Regions from separate parts of the Bombilactobacillus sp. ESL1202 genome, predicted to be linked through region 2. Evidence: riboswitches for the same ligand, from Rfam matches in the RefSeq annotation. Region 2 holds a riboswitch; the other holds the start of a gene.
What was found. A riboswitch is a leader RNA that binds a small molecule or an ion and turns the genes downstream of it on or off. The one in region 2 is predicted to bind thiamine pyrophosphate.
Positions count from the first base shown of each region.

Region 1: another riboswitch for thiamine pyrophosphate. It lies ahead of thiT (energy-coupled thiamine transporter ThiT); the one in region 2 lies ahead of cytX (putative hydroxymethylpyrimidine transporter CytX).

Region 1 covers NZ_CM176590.1:1,153,962-1,163,492, reverse strand. Annotated here, with positions in the region: gene AC3B7A_RS05165 (6-phospho-beta-glucosidase) at 1-1,049, opposite strand, end outside; gene AC3B7A_RS05160 (DUF871 domain-containing protein) at 1,270-2,358, shown strand; gene lplA (lipoate--protein ligase) at 2,499-3,512, opposite strand; gene lplA (lipoate--protein ligase) at 3,560-4,573, opposite strand; gene thiT (energy-coupled thiamine transporter ThiT) at 4,647-5,219, opposite strand; TPP riboswitch at 5,259-5,356, opposite strand; gene AC3B7A_RS05140 (DUF4811 domain-containing protein) at 5,467-6,204, opposite strand; gene AC3B7A_RS05135 (MDR family MFS transporter) at 6,201-7,643, opposite strand; gene AC3B7A_RS05130 (MerR family transcriptional regulator) at 7,977-8,417, shown strand; gene AC3B7A_RS05125 (DUF475 domain-containing protein) at 8,446-9,183, shown strand; gene AC3B7A_RS05120 (betaine/proline/choline family ABC transporter ATP-binding protein) at 9,447-9,531, shown strand, end outside.
Region 2 covers NZ_JBYLTX010000003.1:6,869-16,399, reverse strand. Annotated here, with positions in the region: gene AC3B7A_RS09300 (MFS transporter) at 342-1,055, opposite strand; gene AC3B7A_RS09295 (MFS transporter) at 1,033-1,491, opposite strand; gene AC3B7A_RS09290 (ArsR/SmtB family transcription factor) at 1,573-1,857, opposite strand; gene AC3B7A_RS09285 (hypothetical protein) at 2,107-2,406, shown strand; gene AC3B7A_RS09280 (HXXEE domain-containing protein) at 2,853-3,359, opposite strand; gene cytX (putative hydroxymethylpyrimidine transporter CytX) at 3,356-4,537, opposite strand; TPP riboswitch at 4,626-4,724, opposite strand; gene AC3B7A_RS09270 (hypothetical protein) at 4,807-5,481, opposite strand; gene AC3B7A_RS09265 (hypothetical protein) at 5,588-6,331, opposite strand; gene AC3B7A_RS09260 (proline iminopeptidase-family hydrolase) at 7,263-8,186, shown strand; gene AC3B7A_RS09255 (peptide ABC transporter substrate-binding protein) at 8,176-9,531, shown strand, end outside.

The DNA.
Region 1 (9,531 bases), on a different contig from region 2:
CACTCTGACGCTTTAACATATGGATTTAGTGTACCGTCTTGGTCTTCATCATAATGATAATTAGCAGGTTCATCCGCTTTAGCCTTGACTGCCCGTGACATATAATAACTAAAACCAATATAATCAACGGTTCCTGCTGCTAACTCTTTTAAATCGTCAGCAGTGATATCCATTTGCCAACCTTGATTAGCTTGATAAGCCCGTAACCAGGCGGGATAACGACCATTAGATTGCACATCTTCAAACCAATAACGTGCTTGGTTAGCGCGCTGGGCTTTTAACATATCAGCAGGTTTAGGACTAGCGGGATACAAGGGCACCATGGCAATCATCGAACCAATTTGAAAATCAGGATTAATTTGATGACCCATTTGAACTGCTTTAGCACTAGCTACTAATTCATAATGCGCTGCTTGGTACATGGTCTTTTCCATATTTTCTCCTGGTTGTTTCATTAAACCAGAATTCGTCATCATGGAAAAATCATTTTTGTAATCAGTTTGATTATTAATTTCGTTAAAAGTCATCCAGTATTTAACTTTATTTTGATAACGTTTAAAGACCGTCTCAGTAAATTTTAAAAAGAAATCGATTACTTTACGACTGCGCCAACCACCATATTCTTCGACTAAATGATATGGCATTTCAAAATGTGACAAAGTAATCACTGGTTCAATTTTATATTTTAAACACTCATCAAATAAGTCATCATAAAACTTCAAGCCAGCTTCATTAGGTTGTTCTTCATCCCCATTAGGAAAAATCCGAGTCCACGCAATCGATGTCCGAAAACACTTAAACCCCATTTCGGCAAATAATTTAATATCCTCCGGATAGCGATGATAAAAATCAATCGCTTCATGATTTGGATAGTACAGACCGTCTTGGACACCAGCAGTAATCTTGCGGGGAACACCATTAGCACCGGCAGTCATGATATCAGCTACGCTGACACCTTTATTACCTTCTTGCCAGCCCCCTTCTAATTGGTGAGCAGCGACTGCTCCACCCCACAAAAAATCTGAACGTAATTGTGATTTATTAGTCATATTTATCTCCTCAACCTTTAAAGCGCTTTTAGATAACGTTTACAAGAAACATTTTACTATTTTGTTTCTAAAATTCAAGGTTTTTTTCAAAAAATCAGAAACACGTTTCATCATTTGCTCGATTAACGACTTCAGAAAAGCTGTTGCAAACTTGATTGGTTCGGTTAAACTGAAACTAGATAGATAAAAGTTATTTTGTTTAATTTAAAAGGAGTTTCTGATGACAAAAAGACAACTGGGCTTATCAATTTACCCCGATCACAGCAACTTTGCGGACGATCAGCATTATTTAGAATTAGGCCATAAATACGGTTTTACCCGAATTTTTATGAGTATGCTAGAAATTTCTGGATCTGCTTCGCAAACTAAAGCCAAATTTCAAAAAATTATTGATGTCGGTAATAAATTAGGTTATCAAACCATTATTGACGTGGCACCCCAAATTTTTGATGATTTACAAATTTCTTATGATGATTTATCTTTTTTTGCAGATTTACACGCGGCGGGGATTCGTTTAGACCAATCTTTTGATGGGGCTACCGAAGCCATGCTGTCATATAATCCCTATGGTCTCATCATTGAATTAAACCTGAGTAACAATGTTGATTACTTGAATAATATTCTGAGTTTTCAAGCCAATACACCTTTTATTTATGGTTGTCATAATTTTTATCCTCAAGTCGGCACTGGTTTACCGTATGATTATTTTATGGAATGTAATCGCCGTTTTAAAAAAGCTGGTCTTCACACCGCGGCATTTGTTGCTAGTCAAGTTGGAAAAATTGGTCCTTGGAACGTAAATGATGGCTTACCGACCCTCGAAATGGATCGCCAATTACCGATTGCTGTTCAAGCTAAACACCTCTTTGCTTCACAGATGATTGATGATGTCATTATTGGCAATGCTTACGCTAGTGAAGCCGAACTAAAAGCCTTAGCTGAAATTGATCGCTATCAATTAGAATTTAGTGTAGAGTTAAACAATCCTGTCAACCCTGTCGAACAAGAAATTATGTTTAAACCTCAACATTTTCGGCGCGGTGATATTAATCAATTGGTCGTTCGTTCCACGATGCCACGAGTTACTTACAAAGATGTGCCAAATCCTGCCCACGATAATGAACAAGTTTTTCAACGCGGTGACATTTTGATTGGCAATGATCAATTCGGTGTTTATAAAAACGAATTACAGATTACCTTAGAACCTCACCAAGATGTTCGGAAAAACAAAGTTGGTCGTATCAAAGATGAAGAATTATTCTTGCTTGACTTCATCAAGCCCTGGACAAAATTCAAATTAACACGTTAAAAGATACCGCCTAATACAATGATTCATAGCTTTTGATCATTAAATTTTATCTTATCCAACAAAAAGCTGAAATTTTAAATGTTTTAGAAAAAACATTCAAAATTTCAGCTTATTTGGGTTTAAATCTCAAAAATCCAATTTCACGGCTTTAATAAATTCACCAAATCGAATTTAGAAATACCCGTAAAATAGCGCTCCACATCAACGTTTTGTAACGCCTGTTTTATTGCATCTTGATCATAGACAAGACCGATTAATTGTTGTTGTAACTGATTAACATCTTTTTGTCCAAAGAAATCACCATAAAAATGAACTTGCGCAATTTTTCCGTGTTCAATTAAAAGTCGGGCATCAATTGTTCCTGCAGTAAAATGTTGCCGTTTTTTAACTGTAAATTCTGGCGATTTTCCATACACCCAATCCCAGTTATAATAAAGTTCTTGATTTAACTGCTCAATGCCAGCTTGATCTGCAGCTGTTAAATGATATTCTTTATCTTTAATCTCTGCTAAATCTTGGGCTTCAAATAAACTCAATAATAAAGCATCACGAAATTGTTCGATCGTTAAGTCTTGATATTGAGCACTTAAATAAGGCTTTAAGTTTGTCACCCGGCTACGCACTGATTTGATACCCTTCGAAGCAATTTTATCTGGTGCAACTTTTAAGGCTTGACTTAATACGTCTAAATCAACATCATACGTTAAAGTTCCGTGCGAAAAAGTCTTACCATTTTTGGTATACATCGCGTTACCGGAAAATTTCTTACCGTCAATTAAAATATCATTGCGCCCCGAAACTTCTGCGCCAGTTGCACCCATGCGGTGCAAAGCATCCACAATCGGTTGGGTCATTTTTTTAAAGTCACCGAAGCGCTCATCTTGCGCATTGATGACAAAACTAAAGGAAACGTTACCCAAATCATCATAAACGGCACCACCACCTGAAATACGCCGAGTCACAGTAATTTGATGGTCTTTAACGTAATCCAAATTCAGTTCTTCTAGTGTATTTTGATTGCGCCCCACAATAATACATGGCTTTTGAATATAAAACAAAACCAAGGGCTCATCAAAATCTTTATTATTCATTAAATACTGTTCAGTTGCTAAGTTATCGCGAATATCACGTGAAGGCATACAAAAATAATACAAAGCTTTATCCCCCTGGCTGCGACACAATCATCGCTTGCTATTTTTAGTTATGGTGTAACCAGCTTAATCAAATCCGCCACTTTAATTCCTGTAAAGTATTGCTCAATATCAATACTATTTAACTTTTGGGCTAGATGATCATAGTCGTAAATCACCCCTTGCAATTGCTGCTCTAGTTGAGCAACATCTTGAGTCCCAAAGAAATCACCATAAAATTTAGCTTGGGCAATTTTGCCGTGTTCAATCAAAAACCGCGCATCAATCGTTCCCATATCAAAATGTTGCCGATTTTTAACTGTGAATTCCGGTGATTTTCCGTACACCCAATCCCAATTATAATAAATTTCTTCTTTTAATTGATCGATCTCTTTTTGGTCAGCTGGTGTAATTTGATACTCATGATCTTTAATTTCAGCTAAACTATCAGCTTGGAAAAGACTTAACAATAAAACATCACGAAATTCTTCGGTCGTTAAGTTTTGATATTGTGAGTCCAAATATGGTCGAATATTAGTCACCCGACTACGAATAGATTTAATTCCTTTAGATTGAATTTTATCTTTTTGCACATGCAAAGCTTTTGTCAAGACGTCTAAATCAACATCGTAAGACAATGTTCCATGTGAGAAAGTTTTGCCATTCTTGGTGTACATTGCATTTCCAGAAAACTTTTTACCATCAATTAAAATATCATTTCGTCCAGAAACTTCTGCGCCAGTTGCACCTAAGCGATGCAAGGCATCAACCATTGGTTGCGTAATTTTCTTGAAGTCACCAAATTTTTCATCTTTGGCATCCACCACAAAACTAAAGCATAGGTTACCCAAATCTTGATAAACAGCACCACCACCAGACAACCGACGCGTAACAGTAATATGATGTTCTTTGACATAATCATTGTTCAATTCTTCCATTGTATTTTGATTATGCCCCACAATAATACATGGTCCTTCAATATAAAATAATACTAGTGGTTCATTAAAATTCTTGTTATTCATCAAATATTGCTCAGTTGCTAGATTATCGCGAATATCATTCGACTTCATTACCACATAATACATTGACAGCACCCTTTCATTAAACCGTTTTCAATCATATTATAAATAATTTCAGTCGAAATAACCACTATAATTTTTAATTTATTTTTAAATTTAACAACTTAATTAAAATATTTTTTAATAAAGCAAAAATAATAATTGCAAAAATTAAACTAGCCAGGGCGCTGCCACCATTAACTAGTAATGACCAAGTCCAAGGGTTAAAGGACTTAGGCGCATATGAGCCCCAGACTAAAACCCCGGCAATAAAGTGTAAGAAATACTTAATAAACAGTGCCACGCTACTACTTAATAATACTAAACCAAGAATTGAACGTCGGTTTTGAATCCGCCGTTGAATAGCAGGTGCCCATAATCCGGCTAAGCCTAAGACCCCAAAAGCCAAAGGATATTCTAGAATTCCTTGCCAAACATTTAGCACTGAACCACTACTTAAACCACGTAAAATTAAATCTAATAACCCCCAAGCAACTCCTGCCGTAACGGCTGCTTTAAACCCACGCCGCCACGAATATAAAAACAGTGGCACGACCCCATATAAAATTTCAATGGAGGAAATTCCTAAACTATGTGGTATATACGATAAAGCCATAGCTAAAGCAACGATAATTGCTCCTTCTACTAAAGTTTGTAACTGATTTTTAGGCATCAAAAAACACTCCTTTTTGTCATTTTGCAAAAAAGAGTGTTAGACACTCATTACAATTCCTACGCATGTTTTAACATAACAGGTTCCAGGGTCTGAACTTAATCACTCTCAGCTAACTAGCTCCCCTTTGCAATGACAATTATTTAATTGCTTTTAGTCTAATAGAAAAATCTACCGAAAACAAGTGTTTAAAAAAAAGAAGCTGGCTTAAAAGACACTAATCTTTCAAACGAGCTTCGGTGAAACCTTATTTAGTTACTGCTTGTTTAATTAATTGCTGTTGAAATTCCTGGGCATACTGTTGACTTAAAGTCTTAACTTTAGCCTGATTAGTTAGTAAGCTAGGATCTTTTTGAACTGCAGCAGCCAATTTTTGTTTAACATAAGTTTGGGCTTGCGCCTGCACTTTAGCTTTATTAGCTGGTGTCTGCATTTGCTTCATTTTCTTTTGCAATTGCTTTACTTGATTCATTGACAAATGAAGCCAAGTTTTTGGCAAATAAAAAGTATGAACCCGTTTAACTAATTTATTTTGTAGTCCAGAAACGCCAAACCAGAATTTAGCTGCTGCTGAATTAAATTGCCACCGTGTTGTCGCAGTTTTTAAAGTAGCCTGCGTTGCCGTTGTGGACTTAATGTGGTTATTAGCCACCGTTTGTTCATTAACTTGAGTATGAACCGGCTTTTTTTGCTTAGCTGAAGTTTTATAAATTTGAACCGTTTCTTGCTCATTTGATCCGAGCGTCTTATATAACATTAAATTCAAGCCATTAGTGGCTTTTGCTGGATAAATTTGTGTTGTTTGATTAGTCGTAACTTGGTGCATGGCATAATGATTATAATTATTTAAAACTAAAAAAAGTAGTGATAAACCAAAAATAATTAGTGAAACAATGGTCGCTAACCCTCGCATCAAGGGCTTGCGTAAATAAACAAAACTAATAAAAGTTGCCACCGCACCGATAATTAATGTTCCTAAAATCATGCTTGGTCACCGCCTTTTTTCATTTCTGCTAAATCAACATCTTGACGTTTAGTTTTATCTTTTAAGAAGAACGCTAAGATCACACCAATCACGGCAAAAACTAATGAGAACATAAAAGAAGCATGATAACCAGCTAAAGTAGCATTTAAATAATCATGTTTGTACTGAAAGGGAGCTGCGTGTAACAAATGTTTTGCTGGTTGCTGCGCATTAGTAACATTGGTCAATAAAGTGATCATGATTGCTGAACCAATTGACGAAGCAACTTGACGAGCTGTGTTATTAGCAGCTGTTCCATCAGCAATTAAATGATCTGGCAAAGCATTCATTCCGGAAGTAGTCACCGGCATCAAAACCATGGAAATTCCTAACGTCCGTACCATCTGTAAAACTACAATATAACTAGTAGGCGTATCAACAGTTAACCACACAAATGGTAAAGTTGACAATGTCAAAATTACCAAGCCAATCACGGCTAAACGCCGACCACCAAAGGAATCAAACGTCCGTCCAGTAATAGGACTCATGAAAGCCATAATCAAAGCGGCTGGCAGTAAAATTAAACCGGATTTTAAAGCACTCATTCCATGTACAATTTGTAAATAAAGCGGTAAAACGGTGGAAACTCCCAGCATAGCAATCATCACAATCGAAGATAAAATCGCTGCTAAGGTAAAATCGCGCGTCTTGAAAACTCGCAATTCCAAGAAAGGCTTGGGAATAACCAATTGCCGCCAAACAAAGCACACAACTACGATCGCCCCAACAATTAGTGAAGCTAAAACATTCATAGAAGTCCAGCCATCATTACCCGCAGCTGAAAAACCGTATAGCAAAGCGCCAAAACCAACCGTGGATAATACTAAAGAAAGCCAATCTAATTTTTGTTTTTCCGTCTTAATGACTGGTTTCATAAAAATCAAGGCCAAAACCACCACGATCACCACAATCGGAATTAGTAAACCAAAAAGATCACGCCAAGAAAAGTTATCCACAATCCAACCAGATAGAGTCGGACCGATTGCCGGTGCAAAGCCAACGACAATCCCCACTAAGCCTAAAGCTGCCCCTCTTGATTCGGCAGGAAATAAGGACAACATAATCGTCTGTAATAAGGGCATGGTAATACCAACACCCACCGCTTGAACCAAACGGGCAATCAACAAGACGCTAAAGCTAGGAGCTAAATAAGCTAAGATCGTCCCGACTAGAAAAATTGCCATTGCCGAAATGTATAACCATTTAGTATTGACAGTCGTTGCTAAATAAGCGGACAACGGAATCATAATCCCATTAACCATTAAAAAGCCCGTGGTCAACCATTGGACAGTTGCTGTCGAAACATTAAAAGTTGACATTAGCTTGGGTAATGCCGTTGACAGTAAAGTTTGGTTTAAAACTGTACAAAAAGTTCCAATTAATAAAACAACAACTAACATAATTTTACTGAATTTAGTGTTGTTAGAATCAGTTTGAGTCAAGAAAAATCCTTCTTTCTATTTAAGTAATTAGTTATTAATGAAGCTGTGACAAGAAGCGTTTCGTTTTAACCAGAATGCAAGCTCGAATCTTAATTGTCGCAGCTTTCTTTTTTAAAATACACTATCGAATTCATATCAAAGCAACAGTAATGAATATAAACTATGTAATAGTATTTGTCAATTAATTGATATTGATATTCAAAATTAAATAACCTTACAATTTTATCTAAAAAAAGGTATAATACTAACTGTTAAATTATAATTTATGTCATTTATAGAGATAGGTGCAAAATGGTACAAGTTAATGATTACGTTACCTGGATTAATAACATTATTCGTCCCGATAATTTGTATTTAAGCATTCGTGATACCGCACGAGCTTGCAATATCACTGACACTCAAGTCCGTTACTGGATTAAGATGGGCTATTTAGAAACAGTCCAAGCAGAAAATGGTGCTGTCAAACTATCATACAAACAAATCACGCGTGCGCGCATGATCAAAAAGTTCTTAGATGACGGCTATACACTACACGCAGCTGTTCAAAAAACCAAAGATAATGCCAAATTGGCGAAGGCTTTACAAAAAGTTCTCTTAACCTGCATTAAAAATATTTCTTCACACGATGACGAAGTCATTTTTGATTTTGGTCCCTTGGCCGAAGATGCAACTAAACACGTTTATGGTATTGCCAAAGGTCAAAAAATCAAATTCACGTTAAATAAACCGTAATTTATTCAAAACTGCAAAGGAGTTATCAGTGGATTTTATTATCAATTTATATAAACCCTTTTTTGAATTACAAAATTGGGAAAATGTTATTCAATCACCTAATGATTGGTTCTTAATTTTATCGTTAATTATTATGGAATGTTTATTGTCGGTTGATAATTCCATCGTCTTGGCTGCTCAAGCCCATACTTTAAAGACCAAAAAGGAGCAAGAAGATGCCCTATTTTATGGTATTTGGGGCGCTTTTATCTTTCGCTTTTTAGTGATTGGTATCGGTACTTACTTAATTGATTTATGGTGGATTAAAATCCTCGGTGCCATTTATCTAATTTATATGGCCATTCATTTTTTCTGGGAGAAGTTTTCTGGCCATCAGAAAAAAATTAAAATGTTTAAGATCAAAGGCCTATCCCCTCTTTGGCAAGTCATTATTTCCGTCGAATTTACCGACATTATGTTTTCACTGGACTCAGTTTTAACTTTAATTGCGGTCTCTAATAATCCCGTTATTATTTTAATTGGTAGTATCATCGGCATCATTGCCATGCGTGGTGTTGCCGAAGTTATCATGAGCCTCATGAATAAAATTCCTGAATTAGAACCCATGGCTTACGTCTTAATTTTATTTATTGCCATTAAACTCTTCTTAACTATTCCAATCATTGATATCGAAATTCCAAATTCAATGTTCACTTTAGTTCTGGCAGTGGCCTTTATTATCACTTTTATTATTCATTTTCTTCGTAAAAAACAGACTAAAAAATAGTCTGTTTTTTGCTTTCAAGCGAAAGCTTAGTTATTATAATCATAAGGTTGCAATAAAGTAGTTTGAATCACCATGATCAATTTGCAAAATAATATATTACAAACTATGACCATTAAGAATTAAAGTTATTAATGAGTTCCCATTACTAATTTTAATTAGCTTTGTTGTACCTATTTTTAATCACGTTGAAAAATTGTAAATCATTGGCTTAAACGACTTTGATTTGATTTCAACTTTGTCTACAAGAAAGGAGTATTTACTGCATGACAGAGAATACACCAATGGTGGAGTTTAAACACGTCACCAAAATTTATAAGGGTAAAACACCCGCCGTTAGCGATGCCAATA
Region 2 (9,531 bases):
ATACAAGTATCTGAATTCAGAACAGGACTTTCTTAATTAAAAAAGTTCTTCTGATGATGTGGCCTACTTTTACCTTGATTTTTATTTTTAGTTTTCTGTAATCATATTCTCCGGAAATTTACAACTGTTGAATTTTTTGGAGGTGCCAGATTATGAATTAATCTTCAAGTTTTTATATTGCTTCCTTAAATTGAATACTATTATTTATTTTTGTTTTGAGGATTAATTGACATCTAATTAATAATATTTTGATAGTTTTATCTTTAAAAAACATGGATACGAATAAATCCTTCCCAGTAAGGAAGGATTACATAATCTCTTTAAGTTAATAAATTCTTTTTTTAACTTTCTGTTCTGACGTTTAAGAGCCAACGGATAGTTAAGGCCATAATGATCATTGTGGCGGCAAATAACCCAATACCGAGATAATTTTTAAAGGTTTTGAATAGGAGACCCCCGATTATACCAGCGCAGGTTTCGCCTAAATACATAGCAGAATTGGATAATGAAGAAATAGTACTGCCAGCATGGGGCACCGTCGTTTGAAACATGGTCATGAATAAGGGCAAGATTAGTCCGTTTAACAAATAAATTAAGATTAAAATAATTTCTGCAAACCAAAAGTTCGCGGCAGTAATGGTTAGTAAATCTACAATGATTAAAAGTAACGCAATACTCATGAACGATTTTTTTAGGCCAAAATGTTGAACGATTTTATCGCTGATGAGAGAGCCAATTAAATTACCCAGGCCAGCAACCAAGAGTGCTGTACCAATTGTTGATAAAGAGAGCTGAAAGTCCGTCTGAAACCAAGTTGAGACAAAGGTCATGACCGTAAACGCGCCTGTTTGAAAAATTAAGTAAACGATTAATTGGCTTAAAGCTTGGTTGTTAGTTAAAATTTGTTGATAGATTTGAATAAAGGAGAGGTGTTTGCGGGATTTAATTTCTAATTCGGGTAAAGTTAAAAATAACAATAGTAATAACAAGAAAGCTGCCCCTGAGATAACATAGAATGGAGCGTGCCAAGAACTAGCGGCTAAAATAACTGCCAATGGGAATCCCAATGACCTGTGCGACAGAGATCCCTGCTGTGGCGTAACCCATGACTTTGACTACTTGTTTTCGCGGAATCACTACGGGAATTGAGGCCCAAATTTGTGGTGTCACAAAAGAAGCACTGACGCCAGCCAAAAAGCGAAAGATCAGCATTAAAGGAAAACTGTTAGCAAATGCGCAGAGTAAAGTTGCAAGAGCAAAACTTAATAAGCCCCATAACATGACTTTTTTGCGATCATGGCCGTCAGAAATGGGTCCGGAAATTAAAGCAAAGATTGCATAGCCAATGGCATAAGCACTCACCAACCAACCGGAAATTGCAGTTGGAATATGATAAATGTGGCTCAAAGTAGGTAATAATGGCGAAATTAAAAATGTATCCGTACCAATTAAAAACATTGTTAAAAAGAATAAACTAGCATATTTTTTCATCTATTGAGGACTTCCGTTTCATTTAATAATAAAGTTGTAATTCGCTATTTCTAAATATATCGAAATTAGTTTTAAAATTTTTTAGTTGTCCGTCAAAGTTGTTAAAAATCCGGGCAAGTACTGTGCGAATGTAGCTTCGTTGATGCTGATCAAACGTGTTTGTGCATCTTTACGGGTCTTGGTTAAACCGGCCTCCCGCATAGCTCGTAAATGATATGAAACGGTGGAATCACTTAAGTTTAAGTGCGTTGCAATTTCACCACAGGTCATTTCACGGTGATTGTTAGACAGGATGCGAATAATTTTTAAGCGTCCTTCGTCGGCTAAAGCTTTGAGGATTTTTACTCTAATTTCGTCAGAATTCATTTTTTACTCCTTGTTTGTATTTTTAGAAATATCGAATTAATAATTTGTATTAAAACATTATCGAAGTTAAATGTCAAATTTTAAGTTTAATCAATTACTCTGATGTGCAGATTAACTAGTAATTGAATTTGGAGAATAATGACCTTACTGCCTAGCTGAAATGTGCTAATATTTGCTTTGGAACATGATTAAACTGCCACCAAAGAATTTGTTACTATAGAGCGGTAGTTCACGGAAGGAAAATAAAAAATGTTCAAGAAAATTCATGATTATGTCAAAGAAAACTATGAAGCTGGCAATTATGATAATGTGCAAGTGGCATATACAGCTTGGCAGCAACAAAAAGCTCACCAGGACCACGCATTGGTGACAGATTTTGCCATGGGCGAACAGCAGGCTCAAAGCGATTATCAGCAACGGGGATCTTTCAAAGTTTATCCTGAATTAGCAGTTGATGTCTTCAACGAACTCTTTGATCATCGGGCGGGTGAAATTGCAGAGTTTATTAAGGGCTATAATTCTTACAAAACAAAAGTTGAACATTCTTAATTAGTTAGTCAATCGCTGACTTATTAAAATTTTAAACTTTGTTTGTGACCTCAAAAGTAGGTCTTTGATTAGAGCAAAGGAGAGAATATAGCAATGAAAAGTGCTTTTTTATGTTAAGCGTTCTACTTTTTATATTAGTTTCTGTAAATGCAATTTCTCTAGCTATCAATTGGCATTGGTTTGCATTTGTATTAAGCATAATTTTTGGGACATAATTTGGATGTTTTTATTTTAACAAAAAGATAAAAAATGAGTTAATCTGAATTTTGCTAAAAATTGATATTAAAATTTTTTCTAATCAAAAAAAGTTTTTCATAAATGTCCTTATTGTAATCATGGCAATTATTATTGATCGACATTTATGGTAAGACTGTTTTTACATAATTAATGATTAAATAGGGAGCGCTGTTTATTGAACTTTGATTTAAATGATAATATTTTTGACATTATTGGTCGCTAGTAAGAAATAAGCCAGCGGCGTAGCAAACTAGTAAATTACCAATAATTAGACCTAAGAACAGAAAAGATAATCCAATGACTAAAGTCCAATTATGAATAGTCATTAAAGACAGCCAGTAACAGCTGATGATGCCACTAACGATTCCTAGAATTAACCCAGGTGTGTATGCTTGAGCGATTAAAGATTGTAAAATATGACCAACAATGTGGTAATCATACGCTAGTATTAACGCCGCATATAAATCGAGCCTCAGGGGATTTTGGAGAATAAACCACGTAAATAAAAGTAAAATGATTAATTCTTCTAAGATAATAGCAGCAAACCTGGAAGTAGAAATCTTAAAGATGGCATGCGGAATTTTTAATTTTAATTTCAGCAAAATTTTACTTTGAAGTAATGGTTTGATGTGGGGTAAAAAAATTATTTCCTCTAGTTTGTGAAGCATAAATAATCCTGGAAACAATGCGATTAAATTAGTGAAATTGCTCGTCATTTGAAATCATACTTTTTACTGAAAGCCGCCGTAATCAGCAGTGCGATGGTGATGACCACCAGTAATAATAAGGTAGTGCCGCCAAGGAAGTCTAATTTTTGCAGCAAGTAATATGCTACAATGCCCACTAACCACCACCAGAAATTCCAGAAAAAGTGGAGTCTTTTTTTGATTAGGAACACACTGACGAATAAAATGGCAAATAGTGGCGTAAAAATAGCGCCGATAAAATTCAAAAAGTTTTGGTAGTACTTTAAAGAAACATTGAGTGCAATTAATAAGCCCAAGACTGTGATACCAACAGCCCAATAATTGACATGTTTTAAATGCCAGATATTATCTAAACTAGTTGCTGCGGAGTAAGCATCCATAAAGGTTGTTGTAACGGTCGCAAAGATGATGATTAATAAGGCGATGATGCCCAAATTGGTTTGCGCTAAAGTTTGATTAAAGTTAGTTTGACCAGACTTTAAGACAGCTAATAATCCTAGGACAAACATGGCACAGCTGCCTAAAAAATAGCCAACAACGCTGACTAAACTTTCCTTTAGCGGTTGTTGTCCTTGGTAAGTATAATCGCCAATCAATGGCAACCACGATAAAACCATCGTCACATTAAGTTCGATAGCACTGCCAAAACTGATTGGTGTAAGTTTTAATTGTTGCGCATGGGAAAATGTGTGTGTCAGCAAAATCCCAGCTACTAAAAGCATCCCAATGGCTAAGAGAATAACTACTAAATTATTGATCCGAAATAACCATTGATGATTCAATAGTAGCCAGATAATAATTAACCCGGCTACAATTACTGCCATCACGACAGCACTGTGATAATTAAATAATTTTTGCGATAAACTATTTAAGGCTAATTGCGCATTGACAATCATGACCGCTGTCCACCCCAGCAGCTGTAAAGCATTGAGACCAGAGAAAATTATCACTCCCGACTTACCAAAAATACTTTTGGTAACAGCCATGGCGGGTTGATGCTTGAGCCCAGAAAGGTAAGCTGCCGGTAATAAAAATAAGCAGCAACCAATTAAGTGTCCAATGATAATGGCACTGATTCCTTTCCCCCAACTTAAAGGAGCCATCAAGGTTCCAGTGACGATTTCGGCGATGGAAATCGCTGTTCCCAACCATAATAAAAATAAGTTGCTTAGTTTTGTTTGCTGCATTTTGCTCACACTTTCCTTGTAAATACACATTTGTGGCAATAAAAAAAGTATTCTTTGGCGTTTCAGCAACAACTTCGCAAAAAGAATACTTTTAATTGATCACAATTCCTACGTTTGTCTTAACAAAACAGGTTCGAAGGGTCTGATTTTAATCATTCTCAGCACAGTGGCTCCCCTTTGCGATAGCTAGATATTTATATAAAGTTAGTGTATAACGTTTACATAGAAAATACAATCTTAAATCTTAAAATTTTTAACTGAGTGCTTATTTAATTTAAAGCGGGCTTCGTTTGATTAGCTAAAATCCATTGGCGGTTGGAGCCCAGACGAATATATGTTTGTTGATTAATTGTTTTTACGCCAAAAGTAGCATAAGTCATATTAGTATTAACGATCTTGCCAGTTTTAACTCCGAATTGGTTGACCAAATCATTATTAGTGTTTACCGTAACAACTTTTGGTAATAAATACACTGCTGCAGCTGAGACCCACTGATTATTACCTAAATCTACGGCGTAGACATACTCTGATTGATTAGCAAAATCTACTTGATTAATTGTCCAATCAGATACTTTATCACTTAACTTTCCAACCGACTGAGTAAGTTGTGGATCTTTGTACACTGGAATCGGCTGACCATTAGAAAAAGCTTCTTTATAAATGTATGCACCTGATTTTACTTCATGGCTGACTGCATTAAATGGGGCACTGACCCATTGATTATCACCTAAGTTATAAGCTGTTGTTTTACCAGAAGCGTCAACGTTTTTTTCATAAGTTTGCCAAGCACTAATTTGAGATAGGAGTCTAGTGCCAATGGGTTTACTTAATTGTGGATCTTGATAAGTCATATTCCTCTGTCCATGTGAATAATAAATATCATGACTAGGTACGACAACTGCTTTGGTTGATATTATTGGTAAACTAATTGCGATAATTATCATGGCAAGCAATCTACTGCTTAAAGATTTTAAATTTGATTTCATGGCTACTAATTTCCTTTTTTCTATTTAACTTTTTAACTTTCAAAAATATATAATTTTAACTAAATTAATTTATATAAGCCTCATTTAAATTAGCCCACTGACGGTTTGACCCCAACTTAACATAATTTTGACCATTAATATTTTTTATACCATAGACTTTATAAAAATCAGAAGCTTGTATTTTATTTGTTGGTGTTCCCCATTGATTAAATAATTGTGTTCCAATGTTAAAGTCATACATCCAACGAACAGCAACGACGTTATTGGTGGTATCAACCCATTGATTAGCTCCTAAATCAACACGTGTAATCGGATTGCCGCTTGCACTATTGCTGGCAAATTTACTTACTTTCCAATCAGCAATTTTAGGATCTAGATAACCAGTGATATGCCATAATTGTGGTGAATCATAGATTGGAACCCGTTGATAGTTAGAATACGCTTCTAACAAGTTATTTGGCTTTTTGTTTTTGACGACACCGCCGACAAAAACATCGGTACTTTTGACCCATTGATTAAAACCTAAATCAAAGGAATTAAATGGTACGTATGTTGTATCGTCTTTAGGACGACTCTTTTGACTAATAGCAGTGACTGCCCAATCATTGATGTTAGTTGCTAAGGTTTTACCAGTTGGTTGGGTGCACTCAGCATTATAATAGATTGGCACCGCTTCCTTTCCAGAACTGATCTGAAAATTGCCGATTGATCTAACATAAAGTTGTGCATTAACTCGTTGACCAGTTAAAAGTAAACAACTAAAAATGACAATAACTAAACTATTAATTAATGACGATTTTATTTTCATGATTCTGATCCCCCCTTTTTTTAATATAAATTAATTATATCGCAAATATATGCTTTTTTATCAATTTTCTTAAAGTTTTTACATAATTATCATTAAAATGTTTATTGCCTTTATAAAATCTATTTTTTAAGCATATTTTTGTGATATTTTGGATATAAGTTAGTAAAGGGATAAATTATCAACTGCACTTTTTATTTAGACTTAGTAATTATTACTTTCAGTTAATACTGATACAGTTGATGTTACTAATTACAATAGATATCTAATTTTATTGATGTGCGTAATCGTAACAATTATGGTTAAGAAGACTAGTAAATGAATTACTTTGTAACTACCAATACATGAAAATGTGACACAAGCTGATTTTTAACTATAATGTCTGATTTTGAATCTTGCAATTAAAATATCCTTGACAAATCGCAATTAAAGTTTTAACATTCATATTAAATTTAAATGATAATAAAATTAGAAAAAAGCAATGACAAAGTAAGTAGTTACAAAACTGCGGTTAGCGAACCTGGTTTAGTGCGAGCAGGGACAAAGTTTTGTCAATGAAGATCACTTTGGAGCTATCAACTGAATTAAGTAAGCCTGATCGGCCGCCACCGTTATCAGAGGTAAGCAAATCGTAATTGATTTAAAGTTGCTGTTTGTTAAGTTAAACATGAGGTGGTACCGTGCATAATTGCACCCTTTTAAGAACAATTCTTATAGGGGTGCTTTTTTTATGGAACTGTGACAATCAGATTAATGATCGTATTTTGATAATTGAACGAGCATTAATTTATATTACGTTTCTAGCAATAAAAGCTACGCCTAACCTTATTTAGTTGAGATGAGGTTAGGACAATAAGATTAAGGCTCATATCAAAACGACTTTTGTCTCAGCCTCTTAATAATTTTATTTTTCAAATAGAAAAGGAGTTAATTGATGATGTCGGGTAGCAAAATTTTAACTTTAAAGAATGGTTTTCATTTATTTACGCGCACAGTTGGTGAAGGTTCCGTCAAATTATTATGTGTCCATGGTGGTCCCGGTAGTAATCATGAAGAATTTGAGAATTTCCATGAGCATTTAACTGGTGTGCAAGTTTCCATGTATGACCAATTGGGTTCGTTTTATTCAGATCAACCTGATTTTTCCGATCCTCAAAATCAAAAATATTTAACTATTGACTATTATTTGTCAGAGTTGGAGGAAGTTCGCCAGCAATTAGGTTTAGACGATTTTTACTTGCTGGGCCATTCTTGGGGTGGTGTCTTGGCTCAAGAGTATGCTCTAAAATATCCAAAACATCTTAAAGGTTTAGTATTGATGAGCATGATTGACAATATTCCTGAATATATTACGCATATTAATGCACTGCGTGAGCAAATGTTTTCTCAGTTTTGGGTAGATTACATGAAAGATGTTGAAGCCCAACAGCGTTTTGACGATCCTAAATATAATGAGTTAGTGACACAATTATACAAGGTTTATGTTTGTCGTCATCCTGAAAATGGCGGTCATCATACTGTTAGTACCAATGCCACGGCGGTTTACAACTATTTTCAAGGTAATAATGAATTTGTGATGACCGGCACTTTGAAAAATTGGGATCGGCGCTCGGACTTGTACCAAATCATGACGCCAACGCTGTTAACTTTTGGTGATCACGATACGATGCCACTTTCTGTTGCTCGACGGATGCAGCAAACTTTACCTAATGCCCGTTTGGTCATTACCCCGGATGGTGGTCATTGTCACAGTGTTGATAATCCACGGGCTTTTTTTCAAACATTGGGGCAATTTTTAGATGATGTTGAAGCTAATCCGCAGTTGAATTTGAAAGAAGGGTTAAGTCATGAAAACTAAATGGAGCTTGTTGATTGGTGGGGTGTCTTTAGTATTTTTAGCTGGTTGTGGTTCTAAAACCACCACCTCGTCTTCTAATCAACAAATTAATTTGATGCAAACTGGTGATTTGTTATCACTCGATACCTCCGAGCATGCTGATTTACAAACTTGGAATACTTTAGAAAATTCCATGGAGGGTTTATATCGCGCCAATAAAAAGAATCAACCCTCAGCTGCCATGGCTACCAAAGTTGTTAAACCAACGAACCAGGGATTAACTTATACTTTTCCTTTAAGAAAAAACGCTAAATGGAGTAACGGGCAACCAGTGACTGCGCAAGATTTCGTGACTGCCTGGCGCCGTTCAGCTTCACCGACTGCTAAGTCGGGCTACAATTATATTTTTGCCGGCATTAAAAATGCCCAAGCGATCGCTAAAGGCCAGAAGAAGCCTCAAGAGTTAGGCGTCACTGCTCTTAACGACCATACTTTACAAGTACAATTAGAACATCCCATGCCATATTTTGACAAAATGATGGTGATGCCAGCATTCTTCCCCGAAAATCGGACTGCTTTAAAACAATTCAAATCTAAATATGGTACACAGTCTAAGTATTTATATTACAATGGTCCCTTTAAAGTTACGCAATGGAACGGTAATAGCGACAGTTGGGTGTTAAAACCTAATCCACATTACTATGCTAAAAAGCAAATTCATCTGAAGACGATTAAGTATCTAGTGGTTAAAGATGCTAATACTGCCAATGAATTATTTAGTCAAAAGAAATTAGATGATGCTACGATTACGGGTGTCACTGCTAAAGGCTTGCAAAAATCGAAAAATTTGATTCATCAGCGCCGGGCGGGGAATTACTATTTGCGGGTTAATCTCAGTAATCAGCAACCATTAACTAATGTGAAAATGCGCCAAGCAATCAGTTTAGTTATTAATCGAAAAGCTTTGACTAAAAATGTCTTAGCTGATGGTTCTCAGCCAGCTTACACTTATACTGCCAAGGATTTAACGACCGATCCCACTACCGGTCAAGACTTTGCGACAGAAACGACGCCATCAAGGACTTATGATTTAAAACAGGCTAAGACTTTATGGCAGCAAGGTCGTCAAGAAACACATTTGAAAAAGCATGTAACTTTGCAACTATTAGGTGATGATCAAACAATTACTAAGAATGTTGCCCAATTTTTACAAAACTCTTTGGAAAAAAATTTATCTGGTGTTACTGTTGATTTACGCAATGTTCCAGAAAAAACTAGTTCCAGTGAAATGCATAGCGGTAAGTTTGCATTGGGCCAAACTTTATGGTTAGCAGATTTTGCTGATCCTATTAGTTTTATGGGGATT